4 regions of the Marinomonas sp. 63XJN7_9_ISO-PGPR-S23-217 genome follow, and region 2 is predicted to be linked to each of the others. Evidence: predicted binding sites of a transcription regulator. Region 2 holds the regulator's gene; each other region holds the start of a gene.
What was found. The regulator FNR, encoded in region 2, switches genes on or off when oxygen is low (the NO sensors DNR and NnrR bind a similar motif). The targets are predictions, from matches to a motif close to TTGATNTANATCAA.
Positions count from the first base shown of each region.

Region 1 (6,017 bases), 210 kb from region 2:
TCTTCACAACGTCTGCTTCATCTTTGAATGGGATGATCACAGCAACGGGGCCAAAGATTTCTTCGCGAGCAATTCGCATGGTATTGGTAACATCACGGAAGGCGGTTGGACGTACAAAGTGGCCGCCTTTAAGATGCTCTGGAAGCTCATCAAGGGGTTTATCAGGTCCCCCTGCAATGAGCTTGGCGCCCTCTTCAATGCCCAACTTGATATAGCCAGTGACTTTTTCCCAGTGCGCTTTAGAGATCAATGAGCCCACTTGAGTTTGCATATCATTTGGATCACCGACTTTGATTTTGGCGGCACGAGCGGCAAAATCATCACAGAATTTGTCGTAAATAGTTTCTTGAACAAATAGACGGGAACCGGCTGTACAGCGTTCACCGTTGATGGAGAAAATGCCGAATACAGCAGCATCGAGGGCACGCTCATAGTCGCAATCATCAAAAATCATCACGGGAGATTTACCACCCAATTCCATGGAGAATTTCTTCAGGCCAGCATTCGCAATGATGTGTTTACCCGTTGCCGTGCCGCCGGTAAACGAAATGGCATTGACGCTTGGGTCCGTAATCAAGGCGTTTCCGGTTGTCCCACCAAAACCATGAACCACATTAAATACGCCCGCAGGAACACCCGCTTCAAGGGCAATCTTACCTAAAAAATCCGTTGTCAAAGGGGATAATTCGGACTGCTTTATGACCGCCGTATTCCCCAATGCAAGACAAGGTGCTGTTTTCCAGGTTCCGGTCATAAAAGGAACGTTCCATGGCGAAATCAAAGCACACACACCAGTTGGCTGGTACAAACTGTAGTTCAGCATTTGGTCATCCATTGGATAGGTATGACCGTTCATTTGACGAGACTTCTCGGCAAAGAAATAGAAATTGTTAGACGCTCGAGGCACAAGTGCGTTGCGAGTTTGATAGAGAGGCAAACCTGTATCAGCGGTTTCTAAAGCAGACAATTCATCGACATTCTGAGCAATCAAATCCCCCATTTTTTCAATGATTTTAGAACGCTTAGCAACGGGCATGTTGGCCCAAGCTGGAAACGCGGCTTTTGCAGCGGCAACCGCTTCTGCGACTTGTGTATCGGACGCATGGGCTACTTCGGCAAGCACTTCTCCCGTCGCAGGGTTAAAGGTTTGAAACGTCTCCTTGCTTTCAACCCATTTCCCGTTTATCAAATTCTTAATCATTTTTATTCTTCTCCAAGTAAGAAATCGAGTATTTTTTGACTCAACTTAATTAACATGTTAAATAAATTAAACGTAATGACCTTGGAGTGTCAAGTAACTGCGTCAAGGAAAGCCAAATAAAGTGCAATAATTTTCAAAATGGCTTTCAGTGAACCAGAGATGAAATTTTGACCTTTGAATAAGACGGATTTATCAAAAGAGGTCCCCTAACAAGAACTTATAATAAGGGCATGAAAAAATGGTAACTTTAAGCTTATACCAATCATTACCGAGCCTGATAGAAAGCATTGGTCAAGAACACTTCTATGACCAAGTTGCCCATTCTATCCAAACCCTTGATGTCATTGATGAGATTAAAATTGTCAGTTACTCGAAAGCGGACAAGCCCGTTCTTCTTGGCGAGTGTCCCATGTCCAAACTGGACAAGATCTATTGCGAATCGGCGTATCTGTTGGACCCCGTTTACGACTTGGTTTGCCAAAAAAAACACAAAGAGATGGTCACTCTCGACAGCCTAGTAACACAGGAGTTTTATCAATCAGCCTACTATGACAGTTTTTACCAACAACTCGGCTGGCAGAATGAGACGAATATCGTGATTGGCACTCAAGATGGTAGAAGCATATGCATTGCGTATTCCACAAATGATAACCACCGAGCACAAAAAATGGCTTATGACGAGCTAACCCTCACCCTAAACCCAATAAAAACGGCGATTCAAACGCACGAGCGTATTCGCTCAAGCAAGGTCACGGACAAAAAATTAACACTGTCTAAGCCTCAACCTGACTCAAATTTATCCAATTTAACCAAGAGAGAAAAAGAAATCGTTGGGTTTATCTTAGATGGTTTATCTTCCAGCAAGATTGCCAGTAAATGTTTTGTCTCTGAAGGAACCGTCAAGAATCATAGGAAAAATATATACCGCAAGCTCGGTATCAAATCCCAAGCAGAACTCTTCCATCATTTTATCGCTTAAAGTGACCCTCGATGAAGTCAATCCAAAAAATGATCAATAATCGGATTTTGTTCGAAGCAAAGCGCTTGTTCACATACACAAATAAAAACCTGAAAGAAACTTTTTATACTCTGGGTAACGCTAGTGACTGAATTTGATTCAGAGATTGCTGTAAGTCAACGTTAGTTTCATTTTATAAGAAAGCAGATTGAAGACGCGTTAAAAACATCATTTATTTAACATGTTAATAAAAATAATATTGTTAGGAGATTTTATGGGAAAGTTAAGCATCGCAGCCAAAGTAACTCACGTTCCAACCATGTTGCTCTCTGAGCAGCCTGGGCGATTAGAGGGATGCCGACAAGAAGCCATCAATGGCCACAAAGAGATAGCACGTAGAGCGAAGGAAGCCGGTGTCGATACTATTGTTGTCCTTGACACTCATTGGCTCGTCAATGCAGGACATCATATTAATGCAAATCGCCATTATGAGGGTGTCTACACCAGCCATGAATTCCCTCATTTCATTCAAGATCTTGCCTATTCCTATGATGGCAACCCAGAATTGGGCGATCTGATTGCCAATACCGCAACAGAGAAAGGCGTCCATATGATCTCACATCAAGTAGAAACCTTGGATCTCGAATACGGCACCTTGGTTCCTATGCGCTACATGAACGAGGACAAACATTTCAAAGTTCTTTCGATCGCGGCGTGGTGCACAGTACATTCCTTAGAAGAATCGCGCCTCATTGGAGAAGCCATTCGTGAGGCAATCGAAAACAGTGACAATAACGTCATGCTGATTGCTTCTGGCTCTTTATCCCATCAAATATGGGAAAACCATCTTTATGAGCAAAACAATGGCACGTTTACCATTTCGCGGGAATTCCATCGCCAAGTGGATTTGCGAGTATTGGATCTTTGGCAATCCGGCGAAACACAAACCTTTCTAGATATGCTGCCCGAATACGCTAAATTTTGCAGCGGCGAAGGCGGCATGCATGATACGGCAATGCTCTTTGGCGCCTTAGGCTGGAAAGATTATCAAGGTAAAGCTGAAATTATCACTAACTACTTTCCAAGTTCTGGTACCGGACAAGTAAATGTCCTTTTCCCAATCGAGTGAGACTATGCAACATAAAACAATCATCAAACACACATTAAGCACAACAGCAGCACTACAACTTTGTAGTGTTGCCGTCCAGCATGCAGAAACACTGGGCATTGATATCTGCATAACGGTTGTCTGCCCTTCTGGTAATGTGTTAGCAAGCGCTGCCATGAACCATGCGCCAAGTATTTCCTACGACGTTTCCCGCAAAAAAGCCATAACCGCAGCCTCCTTTAAGATCCCAACAAAGGACTGGCAAACCCGCCTAGCCGATAAAAACAACACGCTTTTCGCACTGCAAAGTGAACCGAATTTCACGTTTTTAGGTGGCGGGTTGCCGATTACGATCGAGGGCAATCTAGTCGGAGCCATTGGCATTTCAGGCGGCAGCGAATTGCAAGATATTGATTGTGCGACCAGCGCCATAAACAGCCTTTTCTAAGCGTCTTTATTGGCAGAGATATCGGCATCGAATAGTGCTGATCTTTAGGAGACGCCGCTATTCTAGGCATAATACAAATAAAAGCGCCTGATGATCACATCAGGCGCTTTCAGTCGATTACTCAGAATTCGGATACGTTGTGTTATTTAGAACGGTTTACCACTTTACGTAGCGTATTCTCGAGTAAACCTTCCATACCAAACTCTACGCCAATACCGGATCCTTTGTTTCCACCAAATGGCACATGAGGCAACACTTCTGCATGATTATTTACCCACACAGTCCCCGAATCCAGCTGATTCACAACCCATTCCAGCTCAGGAGATGCTTCTCCCCATACCGATCCACCTAAAGCAAACTCTTTATGAATAGCGTGTTTCATCACTTCTTCAAGATCATCATAAGGAATAACCGGAAGAACGGGGCCAAACTGCTCATCGCATACCACATCAATATCATGGCGCGATGTTTTGATAATCGTCGGTGCGATGAAATAGCCGTTCAAACCTGGTGGAAGCTCTGTCGCAATTACTTCTGCACCAGAAGCTTGTGCGCTTGCAATCATGGCTTTCACTTTCTCGTACTGTGTTTGATTCTGAACTGGGCCGAACGTCACGCCTTCTTTCATGCCCTCACCCACGACTTGGCTAGCAGCAATCTTAGTTAGCGCATCACACAATGCATCGTATTTAGAGCGATGAACATACAGACGTTTCAAACAAGCACAAGTCTGACCCATATTGATAAAAGAAGACATAAAGATCTTCTCGGCCAATTTATCGATATCGGCGTTTTCCAACACAATACCAGCGTCATTACCACCAAGCTCTAAAGTTACCTTTTTAAGGTCGTTCGCTACCAAAGAGGCAATACGCTTACCGACTGGAGTCGAGCCAGTAAATACGATTTTTTTCACATCTGGGTGAGTAACTAAAGGTTCACCCATGCCACCTTCTCCCACAAACGCTTGCACCAAGTTTGGTACAGTATGTTCATTGATGATTTCTGCTAAGCGAATGGTGTTGATAGGCGTTAATGACGAAGGCTTAATGACAACGCTATTCCCTGCTTTGATGGCAGGAATAACATGCCAAATGGCAATCATTAAAGGCCAGTTCCATGGTGTGATAGAAGCCACAACACCAATCGGTGTACGATGCACCTCTACACGTCTAACTTCACTGTCTTCAATGACTTCTGGGGCTAAATTCAGGTCAGCATTGTAACGAGTCCAAGCCACCGCACCACCTACTTCAAATTGCGCTAATGAAAGCGGCTTACCTTGTTCTGAGGTAATGATTTCAGCAAGTTCTGCACTGTTTTCTTCAAGCGCCGCCGCGACTTTATGTAGCGCAGCAGAGCGCTCCTCATGAGTTTTTTGGCTCCAAACTGAAAATGCAGTCTTTGACTTTTCAATGATGCCATCTAGCTCTTCGACGCTGGAAGCTTCAACACTTTTATAGATTTGTTTTGTGGCTGGGTTAATAACATCAAGGCTCATGAAAACTCCGCTTATTTTTATATTAAGGTTAAAAAAACTAAATGAATACAAGCCCACAAACCATGTCCCCAAAGGGATATTTTATGTCTATTTAAGGCAATAGGATTTCATGAACTAAGTAAATTCACTATCGTCCTCTCTTATTTTAAAAAGTAACGTTTGGTATTTTTCAGGAATCAAAAACAAGACATTCTAGAAAAGTCCTAAGTTTTGCTCAAAAATAACATTCATAAAAATGTGCCTTCGCCTAATACTGACTCCTATCAGAACAAAAACAAGACAAGGCCAAACTTATGAAACGTGCGAACCCTTTATTAAAAGACCTTCAAGCAGTTCTTCCAGAAATTGCCAAAAATGCGATTAAAACAGAAGAGCTAAGAAAAGTGCCCGCTGAAAATATCGAACTTTTGAAAAAGATTGGTTTACATAAAGCTTTTCTACCTAAAGCTTATGGCGGTTACGAAATTTCCTTACCTGAATTTGGCGATTGCATTGCCGCTCTTGCTGGCGCCTGTTGCAGCACCGCTTGGGCATTCAGCTTACTTTGCACCCACAACCATCAACTAGCCATGTTTCCAAAACAACTTCAAGACGAAGTCTGGAAAAACACACCTGATGCCGTTGCCTGCAGCAGTATCGCGCCATTTGGTCACTATGAAGAAGCCGATGGTGGCATCATTTTTAATGGTGACATGAAGTGGAGTAGCGGTTGTGACCACGCACAATGGGCCATTGTGGGCTTTTTAAGAGATAATGCTGAAGGCACAAAAGACTATTGTTTTGCGGTTATTCCAGAATCAG
Region 1 is NZ_CM149678.1:2,552,476-2,558,492, reverse strand. Features, by position in the region: gene hpaE (5-carboxymethyl-2-hydroxymuconate semialdehyde dehydrogenase) at 1-1,201, opposite strand, end outside; gene AC0VYI_RS11935 (helix-turn-helix domain-containing protein) at 1,440-2,180, shown strand; gene hpaD (3,4-dihydroxyphenylacetate 2,3-dioxygenase) at 2,434-3,288, shown strand; gene AC0VYI_RS11925 (GlcG/HbpS family heme-binding protein) at 3,293-3,715, shown strand; gene AC0VYI_RS11920 (aldehyde dehydrogenase family protein) at 3,858-5,216, opposite strand; gene AC0VYI_RS11915 (p-hydroxyphenylacetate 3-hydroxylase oxygenase component) at 5,510-6,017, shown strand, end outside.
Region 1: a site for FNR is predicted at 2,326-2,339, ahead of hpaD (3,4-dihydroxyphenylacetate 2,3-dioxygenase). Genes of this name have one in related genera too.

Region 2 (6,017 bases):
GACTAGGGGCGCGTCTATATGCTCTCGATTCTAATTTAAAAGATGAAAATAATGATCTTGCATTAGCGGTAGCGTTAGGTGGTTGGTATCGTTATACCTTCCCAATGGCGAATCGTTTAAGCATATACGCTTCCGGTTATTATTCTCCTGAGGTTCTAACGATTTCTCGACTGGATCATATGTATACCTATAACGCGCGCCTTGAGTATATGACAACACACAATACTCGTGCTTTTATTAGTTACGGAGCGACTGAAGCCATTTACAAAAACGGTCAGCGCCAAAAAAGTAATGATGGCATTTCTGTTGGTGCCAATGTGGTCTTTTAAAAATGCATAAAAAAAGGTGGCATTCGCCACCTCAGACTGCTGATAAAGTCCTCGCCATTCGGCGGGGATTTTTTATAATAACGGCATGCTTAAAGAACGCCCTCAAACCCAGTCTACTTTAGAGTTTGTTTCCATCGACGAGCTCGTCCCCAGTGATCACTTGCTTCGCAAGATTGATCGAATTATTGATTTTTCCTTTCTACATGATCTTGTGAAGGATTTTTATTGCGCGGATAACGGTCGTCCCGCTCTCGATCCTACTCTCATGTTTAAGTTGCTATTTATTGGCTACCTTTTTGGTATTCGTAGTGAACGTCAGTTGATTAGAGAGGTTCAAGTTAATGTCGCTTATCGTTGGTTCTTAGGTTTAGGCCTGACTGACAAAATTCCCGATGCTTCCACTTTGAGTGCAAACCGCACACGTCGTTTTAAGGAATCCGATATCTATCAAAAGATCTTTGATGAGATCGTACTCCAGGCTATAAAACACAAGTTAGTTGGCGGAAACACCTTTTATACGGACTCCACACACCTTAAAGCCAATGCGAACAAAAAGCATTTTGAAAAAGTAGTGGTTGAACAGTCCCGACAGGCGTATATGGATGAGCTCGATAAGGCCGTTGAGGAGGATCGACTCGTTCATGGAAAAAAGCCTTTACCACCTGAAAAAAACAAGGTGGAGAGTCGTGAAATCAAGCAGAGTACGACGGATCCAGAGAGTGGCTATATGGTACGAGATACTAAGCCCAAAGGGTTCTTCTACTTAGATCACCGAACGGTTGATGCACGTTGCAACATTATTACTGACGTACACGTCACCGCAGGCAATGTCCACGATGCTGTCCCTTATTTAGAGCGATTGGACCGAATCAAAGAACGCTTTAAGCTTTTCATCACATCGGTCGGAGTCGATGCGGGGTACTTTACCTCGGCAGTTTGTCATGGGTTAGAAGAACGACATATCTATGCCGTGATGGGCTATCGTCGTCCTAATCACAAGAAAGGCTTCTTCTATAAACGCGAATACAAGTACGACAGGGAACAAGATGTCTACTTCTGTCCGCAAGGTGAAAAACTCATTTACAAAACCACTTCTCGAGAAGGTTACCGTCACTACGACTCAGATAGCCTGATCTGCGCGAACTGCCCAGAAAAGCACCGCTGCACCACAAACAAAAAATCGGTCAAAACCATTACGCGTCATGTTTGGGAAGATAGCAAAGAACGCATCAATGCCCATCGGCTAACCCCATTAGGCAAAGTCATTTATGCCAGACGAAAGGAAACCGTGGAACGAAGTTTTGCCGACGCAAAAGAGCTGCATGGCTATCGATATGCACGATTTCGAGGAACAGATAAAGTAGCTTCTCAATGTCTATTAACGGCAGCCGCCCAAAATATGAAAAAGATAGCCTTAATGCTTAGCTAGAGGCTTTTATTTGTTCAAAAAAATGACGAAATCGATAGTCAGAGCCTTAATAAAAGGCCTCAAAGAGCTCTAAGTAACTAATGAGATATCTTGAGTCACTTAGGAAGGAATGTGAGCAAAAGACTCAGAAAAATAAAACCCCAGCAAAAAACTGGGGTTTATCAGTAACCTGAGGTGGCATTCGCCACCTTTTTTATTGATGCTTTAGACTGCCTCTAGTGAATAAAGGCAAATAGATGATTAATCACCTTCATACGCACACAGATTAAAAACGGGGATGTTTCTATCCTGTAATTTTTGGCTTCCACCTAGATCGGGCAGGTCAATAATAGCGGCCACTTCTTTAACCTCTGCACCTTGGCTCGTTAATAGCTCAATAGCTGCTAATAGGGTGCCACCTGTAGCAATAAGATCATCAAACAATAAAACATTATCGCCAGTTTTTACTGAGTTTTCCTGAATTTCCAACTCAGCGGAACCGTATTCTAAGTCGTACGCTTGTGAAATGGTTTTGCCAGGCAGTTTCCCTTTTTTACGGATCAAAATCAGCGGTTTTTGTAGTTCATATGCCAGTACGGCCGCGATCAAAAAGCCACGAGCATCAATACAAGCGATATGAGTAATATCGCTGGTAATATAGCGATGCACATAAGCATCAACGACCATACGCATGCCTTTTGGGTCGCTAAAAATAGGGGTGATATCTCGAAAGTTGATGCCTGGCTTTGGCCAGTCTTCAACAGAACGAATTAATGACTTAACGTAGAAATCATCATACAGCATAATCAAAGTGCGCCTAGTTTGTAGTTCAAAACTGAGCTATTTTACCACAGTCAGGCGCAACTCCCACGAGTTTTTGCATTTCTGGCAAGTCAATAATGGAAATTTCTTTACCATCTACTTGGATTAATTCGTTTTTTTGAAAGCGTGTGATCACACGACTAACTGTTTCTACTGCTAAGCCTAAATAGTTACCCACTTCACCACGGGACATGGAAAGTCGGAAGGACGTCGCTGAATAACCACGCTTTTTAAAGCGGTTCGATAGGTTAAGAAGGAATGAGGCTACTTTTTCGTCAGCATTCTTTTTGCCCAGAAGTACCATCATTTGCTGATCATCGCCAATTTTACGGCTCATTACTTTGAACATCTGGTGTTTGAGTGACGGGATTTGTGCGGAAAGATTCTCCAAATGACTGAATGGGATTTCGCATACGGTGGTTGTTTCTAGTGCTTTAGCAGAAATAGGGTAGGTATTATCATCGATACCGCTTAGACCAACCAGTTCGCTAGGGCAATAGAAGCCTGTGATTTGTTCTTCGCCTGAAGAGGTAATATTAAAAGTCTTTAGTGTGCCGGTTCTCACGGCAAAGACAGAACTAAAAGGTTGGCCTTGATGGAATAACACCTCCCCCTTCTTTAGAGGGCGTTTTCGCTCAATGATTTGATCTAATCGATTAATATCTTCGTCTGCCAGAGCGATAGGTAGGCATAGCGCACTTAAGCTACAATTTTGACACTGAGAAGATAACTTACTGCTAAAACGTGATTGTGTGTGTGTTGCGGGCATTTCACTCTCCCTAGATTATATTACTTTTGAATACTTGACTACGCTGTTCAAATGTTTGTCAAAAACCATGCATACGCAGCGAATAAGTAATCGTCCCCGATCTGTTACTTTTATAATAGTATCTTCTTGCTGGCTCAGAATTTCAATGATGCCATCCAATTCTAGCTGCTTTAATTTAGCAAGCTCTACTGCGAAGTACTCTTTAAAGCGTATAGTAAACTCTTGTTCTATGGCTTGAAAGCTTAATCTAAATTGACTGATAAGCGTCATAATGACTCGATGTCTAATTCTGTCATCATTATCGCTGATATAGCCTTTCATAATAGGGAGTTGACCGTTTTCAATGCTATTTTGGTAAAGAGACAAGTCAGTATGGTTTTGGATATACACGCCGCTTAAGTTGCTGATCGCGGATACGCCAAAGGCAATCAAATCTGTATCTGCATGGGTGGTGTACCCCTGAAAATTACGTTGCAATTTGCCTTCGTTTTGAGCAATCGTCAACGTATCATCAGGCTTAGCAAAATGGTCCATGCCAATATAGACGTAGCCATTTTCTATTAATGTATCAATGGTCATTTTGAGTATATGCAGCTTCATTTCTGCAGAAGGTAGGTTCTCCTCTGGAATCCGTTTTTGCGCTGGGAACCGCTCAGGTAAGTGAGCGTAGTTAAAGACGGAAATACGTTCTGGTTGTAATCTCAAAACGATATTCAGCGTCTCTTTAAAACCGTCTAGAGTTTGAAACGGTAAGCCATAAATTAAATCGAAGTTAATAGAACGTATACCGAGTTCGCGGCAGTCATTGACGAGCTTTTCAACTATTTCAACAGGTTGTATGCGGTGAATGGCTTTTTGGACCGATATATCGAAATCCTGAACGCCTATGCTGACGCGATTTATGCCCATGGTTGTCAGAAGTGTCAGTTTTGACTTGCTAATCTCTCGAGGGTCAATCTCAACGCTATAGTCCTGACTGCCATTGGTAATCAAAGAAAAATGTCTATTGATTACATCAAATAACTGCTGCCATTGTGACTCAGACAAAAAGGTTGGTGTGCCACCTCCGAAGTGCAGTTGTGTCACCGGACGATCAGCGTCAATCATTAAGCTGCGTAGGCGTATTTCCTCTCCTAATAACTCCACATACTCCTCGCCCTTGTCGTATTGTTTTGTCACAATTTTGTTGCAGGCGCAGTAGTAACAAAGATGAGCGCAAAATGGGATGTGGAAGTAGAGGCTGATTGGGGCGTCTGAAGGCCTTAACATTCTATCGATGAGAGCAATTTTGCTGATGGAGGCATCGAACAACGGAGCTGTCGGATAGGAAGTATACCGAGGGCCTGATAAGTTGTATTTTTGAATGAGTAATGGATCCCAGATCATGATGTTTTCCTATTAAATTTTCTAATGGCAGTTTACTCTTATGGGGATTCTGTTCGTATGACTTGGATCAAGGTTTTAAGGTCAAAATAAAAATCTTGCTAAGTTCAAGAGAGAAACTTTTTATTCAAGTTAAAAAACTCGTTTTTAGTGTTGAGATGAAGCCATGCAAATATTGCCTATCTATCTTGCTCATGGAGCGGGCGTCGGTCACAAAAATAGTGACTTTCTACAACGCATTAGCCAGCAGTTAGGAGAAAAAGGTTGCCCTGTCATACCCGTGACTTTTGCCTATATGCAGGAACAAGAGGCCACTGGAAAAAAGCGTCCGCCGCCACGTTTCGATACATTAATACCAGAATTTGCTGACTACCTAAGTGCCTCGGACCCTCTCATTGTTGCGGGTAAATCGATGGGAGGGCGAGTTGCAACGCAGCTGACAAGTGATAATAGAGTGAAGGGGGTTATTTGCTTTGGTTTTCCTTTTCATCCTCCCGGTAAACCGGAGAAGCATCGTTTGGCGTTTTTGGAAGCTGTTGATGTCCCTTGCTTGATTATTCAAGGGACGAGGGATGTGTTCGGTAAGTCTTCTTGGGTCCTGGAGCAAAAACTCAACAAGAATATTGACATCATGTGGGTTGAAGGAGCCGATCATGATTTTAAGACGCTAAAAAAGCAGGCCATAACACAAGACGAGGTGGTTTCAAAGGTGGCTAGCATGGTTAATAGTTGGTTGTCAGAAAAGTTTGTCTAGCCAACCTGGAGGTTTATAATAGGGGGAATCAGTCGGAGGATCAGATTATGGAACACCATTCATTGTTAGACGCTAGCGGATTAATGTGCCCAGAGCCAGTCATGATGCTACATGTGGAGATGAAAAAAATAGAGCCCCTTGAGGTGCTAAAAGTGGTTGCAACAGATCCATCTACGACCAGGGATATACCTAAATTTTGTCGGTTTTTAGGGCATACTTTGGTTAAGCAAGAGCAAGAAGGGGACGTTTACTATTATTGGATTCAAAGACGAGAAGGATAAAAATGAGAGGGTTCAAAGTCATTCTTTGAACCCTCTCATTTTTATAGGCAAAACACGCTTGATGAGTAATCTTTTTCTAGGCTACTCTAAGTTTTTTACTATTATATTTTTCACCTAATAAAGCAATTTTGTATATGTTTTTAAAGCTAGAGAAGGCTACATCAATGTCTAAGCGTAGCTGGCGAGCGATATCACTTGCAGAAACGAGGCCTCGAATGGTTTTTGTTTCTTCATCAATAACGAGTAAATGTTGGCCTTCCGTTTCGCGTTG
Region 2 is NZ_CM149678.1:2,765,288-2,771,304, reverse strand. Features, by position in the region: gene AC0VYI_RS12940 (YfaZ family outer membrane protein) at 1-329, shown strand, start outside; gene AC0VYI_RS12935 (IS1182 family transposase) at 415-1,758, shown strand; gene AC0VYI_RS12930 (adenine phosphoribosyltransferase) at 1,999-2,541, opposite strand; gene fnr (fumarate/nitrate reduction transcriptional regulator Fnr) at 2,567-3,328, opposite strand; gene hemN (oxygen-independent coproporphyrinogen III oxidase) at 3,344-4,714, opposite strand; gene AC0VYI_RS12915 (alpha/beta family hydrolase) at 4,878-5,465, shown strand; gene tusA (sulfurtransferase TusA) at 5,513-5,746, shown strand; gene AC0VYI_RS12905 (CBS domain-containing protein) at 5,823-6,017, opposite strand, start outside.

Region 3 (6,017 bases), 1.4 Mb from region 2:
CGCTATACACAAACGGACGCCAGGAATCGCCTTGCGCCGTTTCTCAGGGATTAGGGCATCACACTCTTCACAATGGGTCAAACTCTCTCCTTTGGGCAGGCTTTGCTTAGCACGCTCAACTTCAGAATCTACCGTTGCATCTATTTGATCTTGTACTGCGCCATCTTGCGCCCACCCACTGGCCATGATAACTCCCCCTTACTAACGTACCTTGATGAATATCTTACCGCCCTTTTCTCACGACAATATAGGGGCATTCACACTATCGCCATCAAAAAAATGGCCATATAATACATATTTATAACACTATTTTTACACCAACCTTTCCCCTCTCGTTCGACTAAACACACAAGAATACATAAATGAAACATAATACACTTAGAATTCACTGCATGCGCTCATTGTCCTCTCTCATAAAAATGCTCTCGGTAATTATTAAGCGGTTGTGGATCGTCAACAAAACAGGGGAAATATAATGAAAAAAACACTTTTAGTGGTTAGCTTAGGCAGCCTCAGTATAACGACTGTTTATGCAGGTGGTATGGACCGCTCAGGTCAGCCCATTACAGCCCTGTTTGAAAAAGGCACCTATTTAGAGCTCAACGCTTATACCGTTAAACCCAATATCTCTGGTTCTTTGGGTCCTCTTCACTCTGGTGATGTCAGCAAACGCTTTACACAATTTGGCGGTGCTTATAAACAAGATCTTTCAAACGACTGGTCGATGGCAATCATAGTCGATCAACCCTACGGCGCCGATCTTCGCTACCCATCAGGGACGGGTTATCCACTTGCAGGCACCACCGCCTCGGTAGACTCGGTGGAAGTAAGCGGCATCTTGCGCTACAAAATTAATACGCCTTTTTCGGTCTACGCAGGCGCACGAAATCTTACCTCCAAGGGAAAAGTGCATTTACCCAGTGCCACCTACTCGATGAAGACCGACACTCAAAACGATTGGGGCTACTTAGTAGGGGTAGCCTATGAAATTCCCGACATAGCTCTACGGGCCGCACTGACGTATAACTCACCAATAAAGATCCACTTTCACAATAAAGAAGCCATCACAAGCAATTCACTGGCCGCCGAAACACCACTTAATGTCACCATGCCGAAATCCATCAATTTTGACTTTCAGACGGGCATCACTCCCACCACACTATTACTGTTTTCAGCACGTTGGGTCGAATGGAAAAAAACGCAAATTACGCCCCAGTTTTACACAACCTATATCAGTCCAGGAGAAAATATCGTTGATTACGGTGAAAATACGATTTCTTATCGCTTAGGCATTGGTCAAAAAATCACAGACACTTGGTCCGGCTCATTGGCGGTGGCCTATGAAAAATCGTCCGGTGATATCGTCAGCAACCTTTCCCCAACCGATGGCTATAAAGCCTTAATTGTCGGACTGAAATATCAAGCAACACCAAGTACGGCCATTGCGGCAGGAGTCAGCTACTCATGGATTGGTGATGCCAAAACCAGCCTATCGGGAAACGAAACCAAATTCGATAATAATCATGCCACTGGATTGGGGATAAAAGTGTCCCATCATTTCTAAACACACTCACGTTAGATTTATGAAAAGACCTCAGGCGAGGTCTTTTTTGGCTTCACGATCGGCCATCACCAACACCACGCCACCGACGATAAAAAAGACCATCAACGACAACACGCCAAGTGAATATCCTGTAAACTGCAGGCCAGCGAACGCAAGTACATGCCCCTTCATAAAATAAGTAAACAACGCAATCAAAGCGGGCCCTAAAATAGCGGCAAACTTACCAAAGATATTAAAAAAACCAAAGAATTCCGCCGATTGCTCAGGCGGAATCAAAGAGCCAAAATACGATCGACTCAAAGACTGAACCCCGCCCTGCGCGGTACCAATCAACACCGCCAGTAGAATAAAAGCGCCATTAATCCAAGACGATGGCATAGACTCCATCAAAGCCGCCACAAGGGTAATCACCCCATAGGTAGCAATGCCAAAAAGAATCATGCTGCGCGTTCCAAGGGACTCAGATAAGCGACCGTACAACAAGGTACTAGGCCAAGCGATAATCTGGATAGCTAATACGATCAGCACTAAATCCACCTGTCCCATGGTCGAGTTTTTCATACCAAAGTCCATCGCCATAACAATGATGGTATCGACCCCATCAATATAAAGAAAATAGCCAATTAAAAAGAGATAAATCGCCCGTTGTTGTTTGATTTTTGCCACTGTCTGCGCCAGTCGACGCCAAGTATCTTTTAAAGGGGTTGTAGAGGGCGGGATACCGTACTTTTGTTCGACATTTTTTAGCAAGGGTACAGTGAAAATCAGCCACCAAACAGCGGTAATCAAAAACGCCGAGGCAAATCCCATCATCGTAATGCCATCGTCATTTTTGAAAAAAGCAAAAATAATACCTAGCGCGATAACAAACGGAATGGTCGAACCGATATAGCCCCATGCAAACCCTGCCGCAGACACTTTATCCAAACGATCTTTGGGTGAAACATCCAACAAAAAGGCATTATAAAAAATATTCGCCCCAGCAAACCCCAACATAGCAATATTGTAAATCACCGCCGCTAACAACCACTGAGTATCCCCCACTAATATCATGGAGGTAACACTGATAATTCCTAAAAAGGCAAACACACTAAATAGCTTTTTCTTATTCCCTTGGTAATCGGCAAAGGTGCCAAGCAACGGCGAAATAATAGCAATCAATAAAAATGCGACCGCATTAATCAGACCAATAGCAGTGGTACTGTCTTCTGGTGCAAGGCCCGCACGCTGACTGATGGTATTAAAAAAAATCGTATAGATCGTCGTTGAGATGATTAACGCAAAAGCCGAGTTACCGACATCATAGACAACCCAGCTACGTTCAGTTTTCGTAAAAGCATTGGACACAATGCGACTCCCTTAATAAAGATGACAGATCTTTAGAAAATGACAAAACATGTCGACCCTATCATGCACTACAGCCAACCACCCCAATCAGATGTCCCTCTTTATGCTGAGTTCTTGTCATAAATCAAATCATTCTGTGGCCAGCAGGGCCACAATAGCATCAAAGATCACGAAAAAACATGTGGCCTAAATATACAAAGAGGTAAACATCATGAGTAGTACATTCTATATACCTGCTGTAAACATCATGGGCGAAAACGCGCTTAATGATGCCGTCAAACAAATTCAAGCATTAGGTTTTACGCAAGCGCTGATAGTGACGGACCCAGGCATGACCAAACTAGGCGTGACAACCGAAGTCCAAACCCTTCTGCAAGAACAGGGGATACAAAGCTTGGTATACGATGGCGTTCAACCTAACCCAACGGTTGAGAATGTGAATGCGGGTCTTGATGTTTTGCATACGCACAAATGTGACTGTGTTATCTCTCTTGGCGGTGGCTCTGCCCATGATTGCGCCAAAGGTATTGCACTGGTTGCGACAAATGGTGGTCACATTAGTGACTACGAAGGCGTGGATGTTTCTAAAAAGCCACAACTACCATTAATCAGCATCAATACCACCGCAGGCACCGCCTCTGAAATGACACGTTTCTGTATCATTACAGACCAAGAACGTCATATAAAAATGGCCATTGTCGATCAAAATGTCACACCAATCCTATCGGTTAACGACCCAAGATTAATGGCGGGAATGCCCTCAGCTCTTACCGCAGCAACGGGGATGGATGCCTTAACCCATGCCATTGAAGCCTACGTATCTACCGCAGCCGATCCGATTACTGACGCTTGCGCCATTAAGGCCATTGAACTCATCCGTGACAACCTACACGAAGCGGTTCACAACGGATCTAATATGGAAGCTCGCACTCAAATGGCTTATGCACAGTTTCTAGCGGGGATGGCCTTTAATAATGCCTCTTTGGGCTATGTACATGCCATGGCGCACCAACTTGGTGGATTCTATGACCTGCCTCACGGTGTTTGTAACGCTGTTTTATTACCCCATGTGCAACGCTACAACAGCCAAGTGGCGGCCCCTCGTCTGAAAGACGTTGCGAAAGCCCTAGGTGTGGAAGTACAGGGAATGAGTGACAAAGAAGGCGCGGATGAAGCCATTGCTGCCATCGTCAAGTTATCTCAGAGCGTGAATATCCCTGCTGGCTTAAAAGAGCTAGGTGCGAAAGAAGAAGATTTCGCCACATTGGCAAGCAATGCGATGAAAGACGCCTGTGGATTCACCAACCCAATTCAACCAAGCCATGAAGACGTCGTCGCCATCTTCAAATCGGCTTTCTAACCCAACCGCGGCGAAACACCGGCCTTGTAGCCCATCTACAAGGCCTTTTTTCCAAAATTTGATATGTGCCTTTCATTCCGTTTCCAAGCACCGAAAGCCTTTCCTATTAAGCATATACAAAAGCACTTTTTAAGTGTCGCGCCTCATTTTTTCAGGATAAAGCTTAGCGATTACTTAACAAAATCCCGCCCCCCATAGTGATAAATAAACCACCCGTCACTTTAGATATTTTGGCTTCCATGTTCTTCAAAGAGAAGCGTTTCCCTAAACGAGCTATGCCAAAAGCGTAACCGATGTGGACGCAGGTAACGATAGCGCAGATGGTGACAAACATAACGGAAAACTGTTGGTAGGCAGGCGAATCAAGCGTTAAAAACTGAGGTAAAAAAGCCGATAAAAAGATCAATGTTTTGGGATTACTCGCCGATACCAAAAAAGCTTCGACAAAAAGGGCTCCGCCTGTTTTCGTTTGAGTGACTTTTGTCTCCACTGCATCAAACGCTGACTTTTTGTTCGACCTAAGCGCCTTGATACCAAGATAGATCAAATAGGTTCCACCCATGATCTTCATCACCAAAAACCAAGTGGGTAACGTTTGCAAGAGAGCACCCACCCCCAACGCCACAAGACAGACAATAATAAACTGACAAGAGAGGTTCCCCAAAATGGTAATAAAAGCCGACTTCCAACCAAACTGGATGCTATTTTTAAGCACCAATAATACGTTCGGCCCAGGAGAAAGCGTGGTCACTAAATACGCCAAGAAAAACACCGTCCATATGTGAAATGCCATCATTCATCCCTCTCTATTGATAAAAATCCGCTAAAAATATAAAACCCAAAATCCAGACCGACAGGTTAAGATAAGGCACCATGACCGACATAATCGTGGTCATGATCCACTATTTACTGATCACCCAAATAGACTATTCAACTTGGCATATTGCAATAACATAATGGTTTTCCCATCTTTGATCTCGCCAGAATCCACCATATCGCAAGCCTGCTTGAAGTCCAGCTCGAGAACATCAATATTTTCTTGCTCGTGTTCAAGACCACCGCCTTGGGATACTTTCATCTCGTCTGAGTATTCCGCCACAAAAAAATACAACAACTCTGTTACAGCACCAGGGGACATATAAGCTTCAAACACCTTCCTCACCTTGTCCACTTTAAAACCAGTTTCTTCTTGGGTTTCCCGCTTGATACAATCTTCTGGATTGTCTTGATCCAAAAGTCCGGCACAGGTTTCGATCAACATACCATCGGCATTACCATTCAAATAGGTCGGTATCCGAAACTGACTCGTCAGAATCACGCTTCTTTTCTTCAGGTTATAAAGCAAAATTGTCGCCCCATTGCCCCGATCGTAGACTTCACGCTCTTGCCGTTGCCACTGCCCTTGCTGATTCTGCAAGTCAAACGACACCTTATTTAAGGTGTACCAGTTATCAGATAAAAGCGTCTTTTCTAGATTACGAATATCCACACCCATAGTTTTCCCTTTCATTCATACGATAGATACCAGATGAGATTAATAACACAAAAAATTGACTTTGTAGCCAGCCTGACACCACCAAGGGCTAAACAAAAAATAAGAAAATCACCAATAAAAGCAGATACTTCAACAGTTTTTTCTAAAAAATATCATATAGAGATTTTACTATTAGTTAAGTAGAGAGTAAGTTAATGAATCCCATTCTCTTTAACACTTTGCCTGACTTAAGTGAACGGCCAATAGACTAC
Region 3 is NZ_CM149678.1:4,164,606-4,170,622, forward strand. Features, by position in the region: gene AC0VYI_RS19550 (DksA/TraR family C4-type zinc finger protein) at 1-186, opposite strand, end outside; gene AC0VYI_RS19555 (OmpP1/FadL family transporter) at 476-1,564, shown strand; gene AC0VYI_RS19560 (MFS transporter) at 1,595-2,911, opposite strand; gene yiaY (L-threonine dehydrogenase) at 3,123-4,271, shown strand; gene AC0VYI_RS19570 (LysE family translocator) at 4,435-5,067, opposite strand; gene nudK (GDP-mannose pyrophosphatase NudK) at 5,185-5,766, opposite strand.
Region 3: a site for FNR is predicted at 3,026-3,039, ahead of yiaY (L-threonine dehydrogenase). Genes of this name have one in related genera too.

Region 4 (6,017 bases), 440 kb from region 2:
TTAGAACCATTCAGCCTTGGGATAAGGAGGCAGTGTTTCAATCTGTGGAAAAAACGGGGCGTTGTCTAATTGTTCATGAAGATAATAAAACCGCTGGTTTTGGGGCTGAAATCGCCGCCACGATTGCGGATGAGCTGTTTTTTTCTTTGGATGCACCCATTAAACGCTTGACCATGCCCGATATCCCCAGCCCTCATAATAGTGGCTTGTTAGATCGAGCGCTTCCCAATGAAGACACCATTGCTCACGCAATGAAAAGCCAAATTGAAGTGTGAGGGGATGTTATGAATCAATCAATCGAGATTACATTGCCGAATAACACGCTGGAAGGCACGATCGCCACCTTGTCTACATGGTTAGTGAAAGAAGGGGAACATGTGACAAAAGGAGCGCCCATCCTTGAGCTTGAAACCGACAAAGTGGCAATGGAGGTGTGTGCTGAGCAGGATGGGGTGATAGACAAAATGCTTGTCTCTCCTGGTGAAGAGGTGGGTGAAAAAACCATATTTGGCTATTTAGAAAGTGGTCTGACGCAAGATCAAAAACAGAAAAGCAGCGAATCCATAGGTAGCGAGTTGGAAACCAGCGAGCAATATTCTGCTGAGTCTGAGCGTTCGAACAGAGATCACTCACAGGATGCCGCAGCGCCTAAATTAGGATGGCGTGTAAGAGGAAAAGAAAATCGGCGTCATCTTATTGGTCCAGCGGTTAGAAAGTTACTGAGAAAGCATAATCTCAATATAGAGCAAATTGCTGGTACAGGAATGGGGGGGCGGGTGACTCGAAATGACATTCTGGCTTTTATCAACGAAAAACCTGCTATGGGGTCCGATGATTCAGATTCACCCATCTCGTCAGGTAACAATAGCGAAGCAAAGAGCCAAATGATTCCCCATACGCCCATGCGTAAAGCCATTGCCAATCATATGGTGGACAGCCTGCTGCGTACTTCGCCCCATGTCACCAGTGTGTTTGAAATGGATATGGGGGCCGTGATCGAGCACAGAAAACTGTGCAAAATGGGCTTTGATGAAGCGGGTGTGAAGTTGACCTTTACCGCGTATTTTGTGGTGGCAGCGGCCCAGGCCATCCAAAAAGTCCCAGTCATCAACTCACGATTTCATGAGGAAAGCTTAGAAGTATTGGAAGACATTAACATCGGAGTGGGGACCGCGTTGGGAGACGATGGGCTTGTTGTGCCTGTTATTAAGCAGGTACAGATGAAGAAACTGTTTGAAGTGGCTACCTTGCTGCAACAGCAAACGGAGCGAGCCAGACAGGGTAAGTTGACCCCAGCGGACATGAAAGGAGGAACCTTTACCATATCCAATCACGGGGTCAGTGGTAGCCTGTTGGCGACCCCCATCATTATTAACCAGCCCCAGGTGGCGATTTTGGGCATTGGTAAGCTGGAAAAAAGGGTGGTTGTTGAAGAGATCGATGGGCAGGACACCATGGTCATTCGTCCCAAATGTTACGTTTCCCTTAGCATTGATCATAGGGCATTAGATGCCTATCAGGCGAACGCATTCCTGAGTCATTTTGTTGAAACGATTGAACAGTGGGGAAAGTAGCAAGGCAATGAATATCATACAGGGCGTTATTATCTGATGCCCTGTATGATCAGGGCGTGTTAGCTATTAAGCCCACCAAAACGCTCATAGAATAAAGCGTTGGCTTCTGGCAATGGCCCGTGAACGGACTCTAGATTGTGCTCAATCCATTTTTCCGTTGCTGGCGTGAGTTTGCGATAAATGTTTCGGCACAGCTGACGTGCGGCTCTGCCTTCCCAGTCTATTGGGAGAAGTTCTCTTGGTAAATGCGGGTCTCTTAGCAAGAGTTTACGGTAGTCATGAATCAATAGGGTTCGCGTTAAAAAACAAGACTGCGGGTCAAGTGTATCCAGCTCGGAAAGCTCTTGCCAAACTGGTAAAAATAATTCGATAAACTCTTGGTAATGTTGGCTGAGAGCGTCCAGATTCCAGCAGTCTCTAACCAATTCTTGTATCGGTTTATTGCTAAACTGAGTATTTGATGAGGCCTCAAAGACAATGACTTTCTCTTCTAGATTAAGGGAGAGCAAAATCGCTTTGAGGGTTTGTTTATCGCAACATGGGCTGGCAATCAGTTGAGTGGAAAACGTGGCAAAGCCTTGCCATTGAAGCTCATCCACTAGTTGCTTTTTTTCATCAGGATTGAGATGGCTGCCAATAATGAGTAGCCATGAACCGTTCCAAGTTTGTATGTTCGGGCTATAAATGCGCTGAAAAGCTTGCTCGAATTTTCTGTGTCCTTGCGTCGTTAAGCGGTAATAGCTTTTACGGCCGACTTTTTCACTCTCTAGCCAACCGTCCTGCGTCAGTCGAAAAATTGAGGTTCTCATTAAGCGTTCGCTAATGCCTATCGGTTCCAGGGCATTGATTAGGCTACCTAACCAAACGGTACTGCCGTGGGGCTCGATGGTATCACCATACAGAGAAATAATTAAAGAGGAGGCTCTAATAGGTTTTTGGTTTTGAAAACGCTTCAGTAGAGTGTTAAGTGTTTTTAGTTCATTCATTGAGACAGGCTATGAGTATCGTTTGATTGAAGGCACCATTCTCTGAAATGGTGCCTTAAGAGTAAAGCTAATTATTTTTTTGGCTTATGATGGCCCGTTTTCAAGCTGGGTCTATCGGCTTCAGGTTCGGTTAAGGGATGACACTCAACCATAGATTCCAAACAGCGAGTGGTCAGGTCGATGTACTCTTGCGTTCCGGTTTGTTTCCATTTTAACTCTTCATCGCTGACTTGTCGGACGAGTCTTGCTGGACTGCCCATTAGCAGTGAGCGAGCGTCACAAGAAAAACGACTTTTAACAAAGGCCGCTGCGGCGACAATAGATTCTGGTCCAATGTTCGCTTCGTCCATCACTACGGCGTTCATACCGATTAAGCTGTCTTCACCGATAACACAACCATGCAATATAGCGCCATGGCCAATATGCCCATGTTTGCCGATGATGGTATGACTGCCAGCAAACCCATGAACAACACAGTTATCTTGTAAGTTAGATTCTTCCTCCATGGTAATACGGCCAAAGTCTCCTCTTAGGCAGGCGCCTGGGCCAACATAACAGCCTTGTTTAATAATAACATCACCAATTAAAACAGCAGTAGGATGAACATAAGCGGTTGGGTGAACCACGGGCGTAACGCCATCAATTTTGTAACAGGCCATCGTTTTTCTCTCTTTTTGTATTTGGTATTGGCTATCTGTTTAATACTTCAACTATTTGGAATTTTATACAAATATTGTGTCTTAATCTAATCTAAATTTTGGTTTTTTTACTGATGGATCAGTTAATAAAAATCAATTTCATCTTTTTTTAATCTTTAAATTATTGTTTTTTAATGCTTTATTGGAATTTTTTCGAATGTCTTTTAAGTGATACAAAAAAAATTAAAAAAAACATTGAACCGTGTCTCTTTTTGGTTCATCTTATAATGGCTGATCATGACTTAGATCAATGTATCGCGTCTTTAAGGCTGACAAATAAAAAAATAAACCGTGCGTTAAACAAATAGTGAGTTAGGTCAAATGTCCAATAGTCTATATAGCATGCTAGATGTTCATTCACCGGCCAATGGTGTACAGCAAATTCAGTTACATCGTCCTGAAGCGCTAAATGCATTGACAACCGCCATGCTGGGTGAGTTGGCGCTGGCATTAGATGAAGCTGAAGCGAATGAGTCAGTGAAAGTTGTCGTACTAACTGGTTCTGCCCGTGTGTTTGCGGCAGGGGCAGATGTAAAAGAAATGGCCGAGCGAGATATGGTGGGGATTCTAAAGGACCCTCGTCAACAAAGCTGGCAAAGTATCAGTCGTTTTCCTAAGCCCCTTATTGCAGCCATTAATGGTTACTGTTTAGGGGGGGGCTGCGAACTCGCAATGCACGCCGATATTCTTATCGCCGGAACCGATGCCAAATTTGGTCAGCCAGAGATTAATCTAGGCATCATGCCCGGAGCTGGTGGTACCCAGCGCCTTGTACGTGCTGTCGGTAAATCCCTTGCCATGCAAATGGTGCTGACAGGCCAGCCGATTAACGCGCTTCAAGCAAAAGAGGCGGGTCTTATTAGTGAAATTACCCAACCAGAATTAACCCTTACCCGAGCGATGGAAGTCGCCTCCCAGATTGCTAAAAAAAGTCCATTGGCATTACGTCTTGCGAAAGAGTCCATACTAAAAGGCATGGAGACAGACCTCAGTACGGGTCTACGTTTCGAAAGGCATGCTTTTACGGTATTGGCTGGTACCAAAGACCGTGAAGAGGGCATTGCTGCTTTCTTAGAAAAACGTCCTGCCAAATTTACGGGTCAATAATTTAGAAGAGGCCTTTGCACCACGCCGTGTTCAAAGTGTCCAACTATAATAATAGGAGCGTTATCTTAATGAGCTTCCAACATATCTTATATTCAGTGGACTCGGGTGTGGCATTGCTTAGCCTGAATCGTCCTAAATCACTTAATAGTTTTAATGAGGCCATGCACTTAGAGGTGCGTGAGGCGTTTAAACAAATTAAGAGTGATAAACAAGTTCGTGCCTTGGTTTTGACTGGGGAAGGTCGTGGGTTTTGTGCCGGACAGGATTTGTCTGATCGCAATGTGGATCCCACTGCTGATGCACCCGACTTAGGTCTCTCAATCGAGAAATTTTACAACCCTCTGATTAAAGCCATTCAAGCCTTGCCTATGCCTGTTATCTGCGCTGTGAACGGTGTCGCGGCGGGGGCCGGTGCTAATCTTCCTCTAGCCTGTGATCTGATTATTGCGGCGCGTTCAGCCAAGTTTATCCAAGCGTTTTGCAAAATTGGGCTGATTCCAGACTCGGGAGGCACTTGGTTTTTACCTCGCTTAGTGGGGATGGCAAAGGCAAAAGAAATGGCGTTATTGGGTGAACCTGTCAGCGCCGACGCCGCGTTGGAAATGGGATTAGTCAACCGCGTTGTGGATGATGAATTACTTCGACAAGAAGCCTTAACCCTGGCTCAACATTTGGCGACGCAACCTACAAAAGGGTTGGCTTATATTAAGCGGGCGTTAAATCAGACATTTGACCATGGCCTAGAAGAGCAATTGCTTTTAGAGCGTGATTTGCAGCGCTTAGCGGGACAAACCCAAGATTATCGTGAAGGGGTGGCTGCTTTTATGGCGAAACGTACTCCTGAGTTTAAAGGAGAGTAATGATGGCAGCTTTAGACAAATCAATGATGATTGGTGTGATTGGGGCTGGTGCCATGGGCGCTGGGATTGCCCAAGTAGCGGCTCAATCAGGCCATATTGTGAAGCTTTATGATAATCGTGCTGATGCTGCAAAAGAAGCCATCGCTTCCATTGAAAAGCAACTGAAGCGCTTAGTCGAGCGTAAAAAATTCACCCTAGAGCAAGTTCAGCAAACAGTCGCCAACCTACAGGTGGCAAATGAATTAGCGGATTTTGAACATGCCGGCCTAGTGATTGAGGCGATTGTTGAAAATAGGGACGTGAAGCAAGCGGTCTTTGCGGAACTAGAGTCTATTTGTTCTGCACAATGTATTTTAGCGACAAACACCTCGTCTATTTCCATTACCCGTTTAGCAGCAGGTATGAAACATCCAGAGCGTATGGTGGGTATGCACTTCTTTAACCCCGCCCCGATTATGAAGCTGGTGGAAGTGGTCTCAGGTTTGGTTACCTCGAAAGAGATCGCGACAACGGTATTTGATACAGCGGCTGCTTGGGGGAAAGTCCCTGTGTATGCGGCATCGACACCGGGGTTCATTGTTAATCGAGTGGCACGTCCATTTTATGCAGAAAGTCTGCGACTAAAGCAAGAACAGGTAGCCGATTGTGCGACGTTAGATGCCTTAATGCGCGAGGCAGGAGGCTTTCGAATGGGGGCCTTTGAACTGACGGATTTAATTGGTCAAGATGTTAACTATGCTGTGACCTGTTCGGTTTTTGATGCTTATTATGGTGACTTTCGTTTTCAACCTT
Region 4 is NZ_CM149678.1:2,329,955-2,335,971, forward strand. Features, by position in the region: gene AC0VYI_RS10865 (alpha-ketoacid dehydrogenase subunit alpha/beta) at 1-275, shown strand, start outside; gene AC0VYI_RS10870 (dihydrolipoamide acetyltransferase family protein) at 285-1,574, shown strand; gene paaX (phenylacetic acid degradation operon negative regulatory protein PaaX) at 1,634-2,560, opposite strand; gene AC0VYI_RS10880 (phenylacetic acid degradation protein PaaY) at 2,632-3,219, opposite strand; gene paaF (2,3-dehydroadipyl-CoA hydratase PaaF) at 3,580-4,365, shown strand; gene paaG (2-(1,2-epoxy-1,2-dihydrophenyl)acetyl-CoA isomerase PaaG) at 4,434-5,225, shown strand; gene paaH (3-hydroxyacyl-CoA dehydrogenase PaaH) at 5,225-6,017, shown strand, end outside.
Region 4: a site for FNR is predicted at 3,496-3,509, ahead of paaF (2,3-dehydroadipyl-CoA hydratase PaaF). Genes of this name have one in related genera too.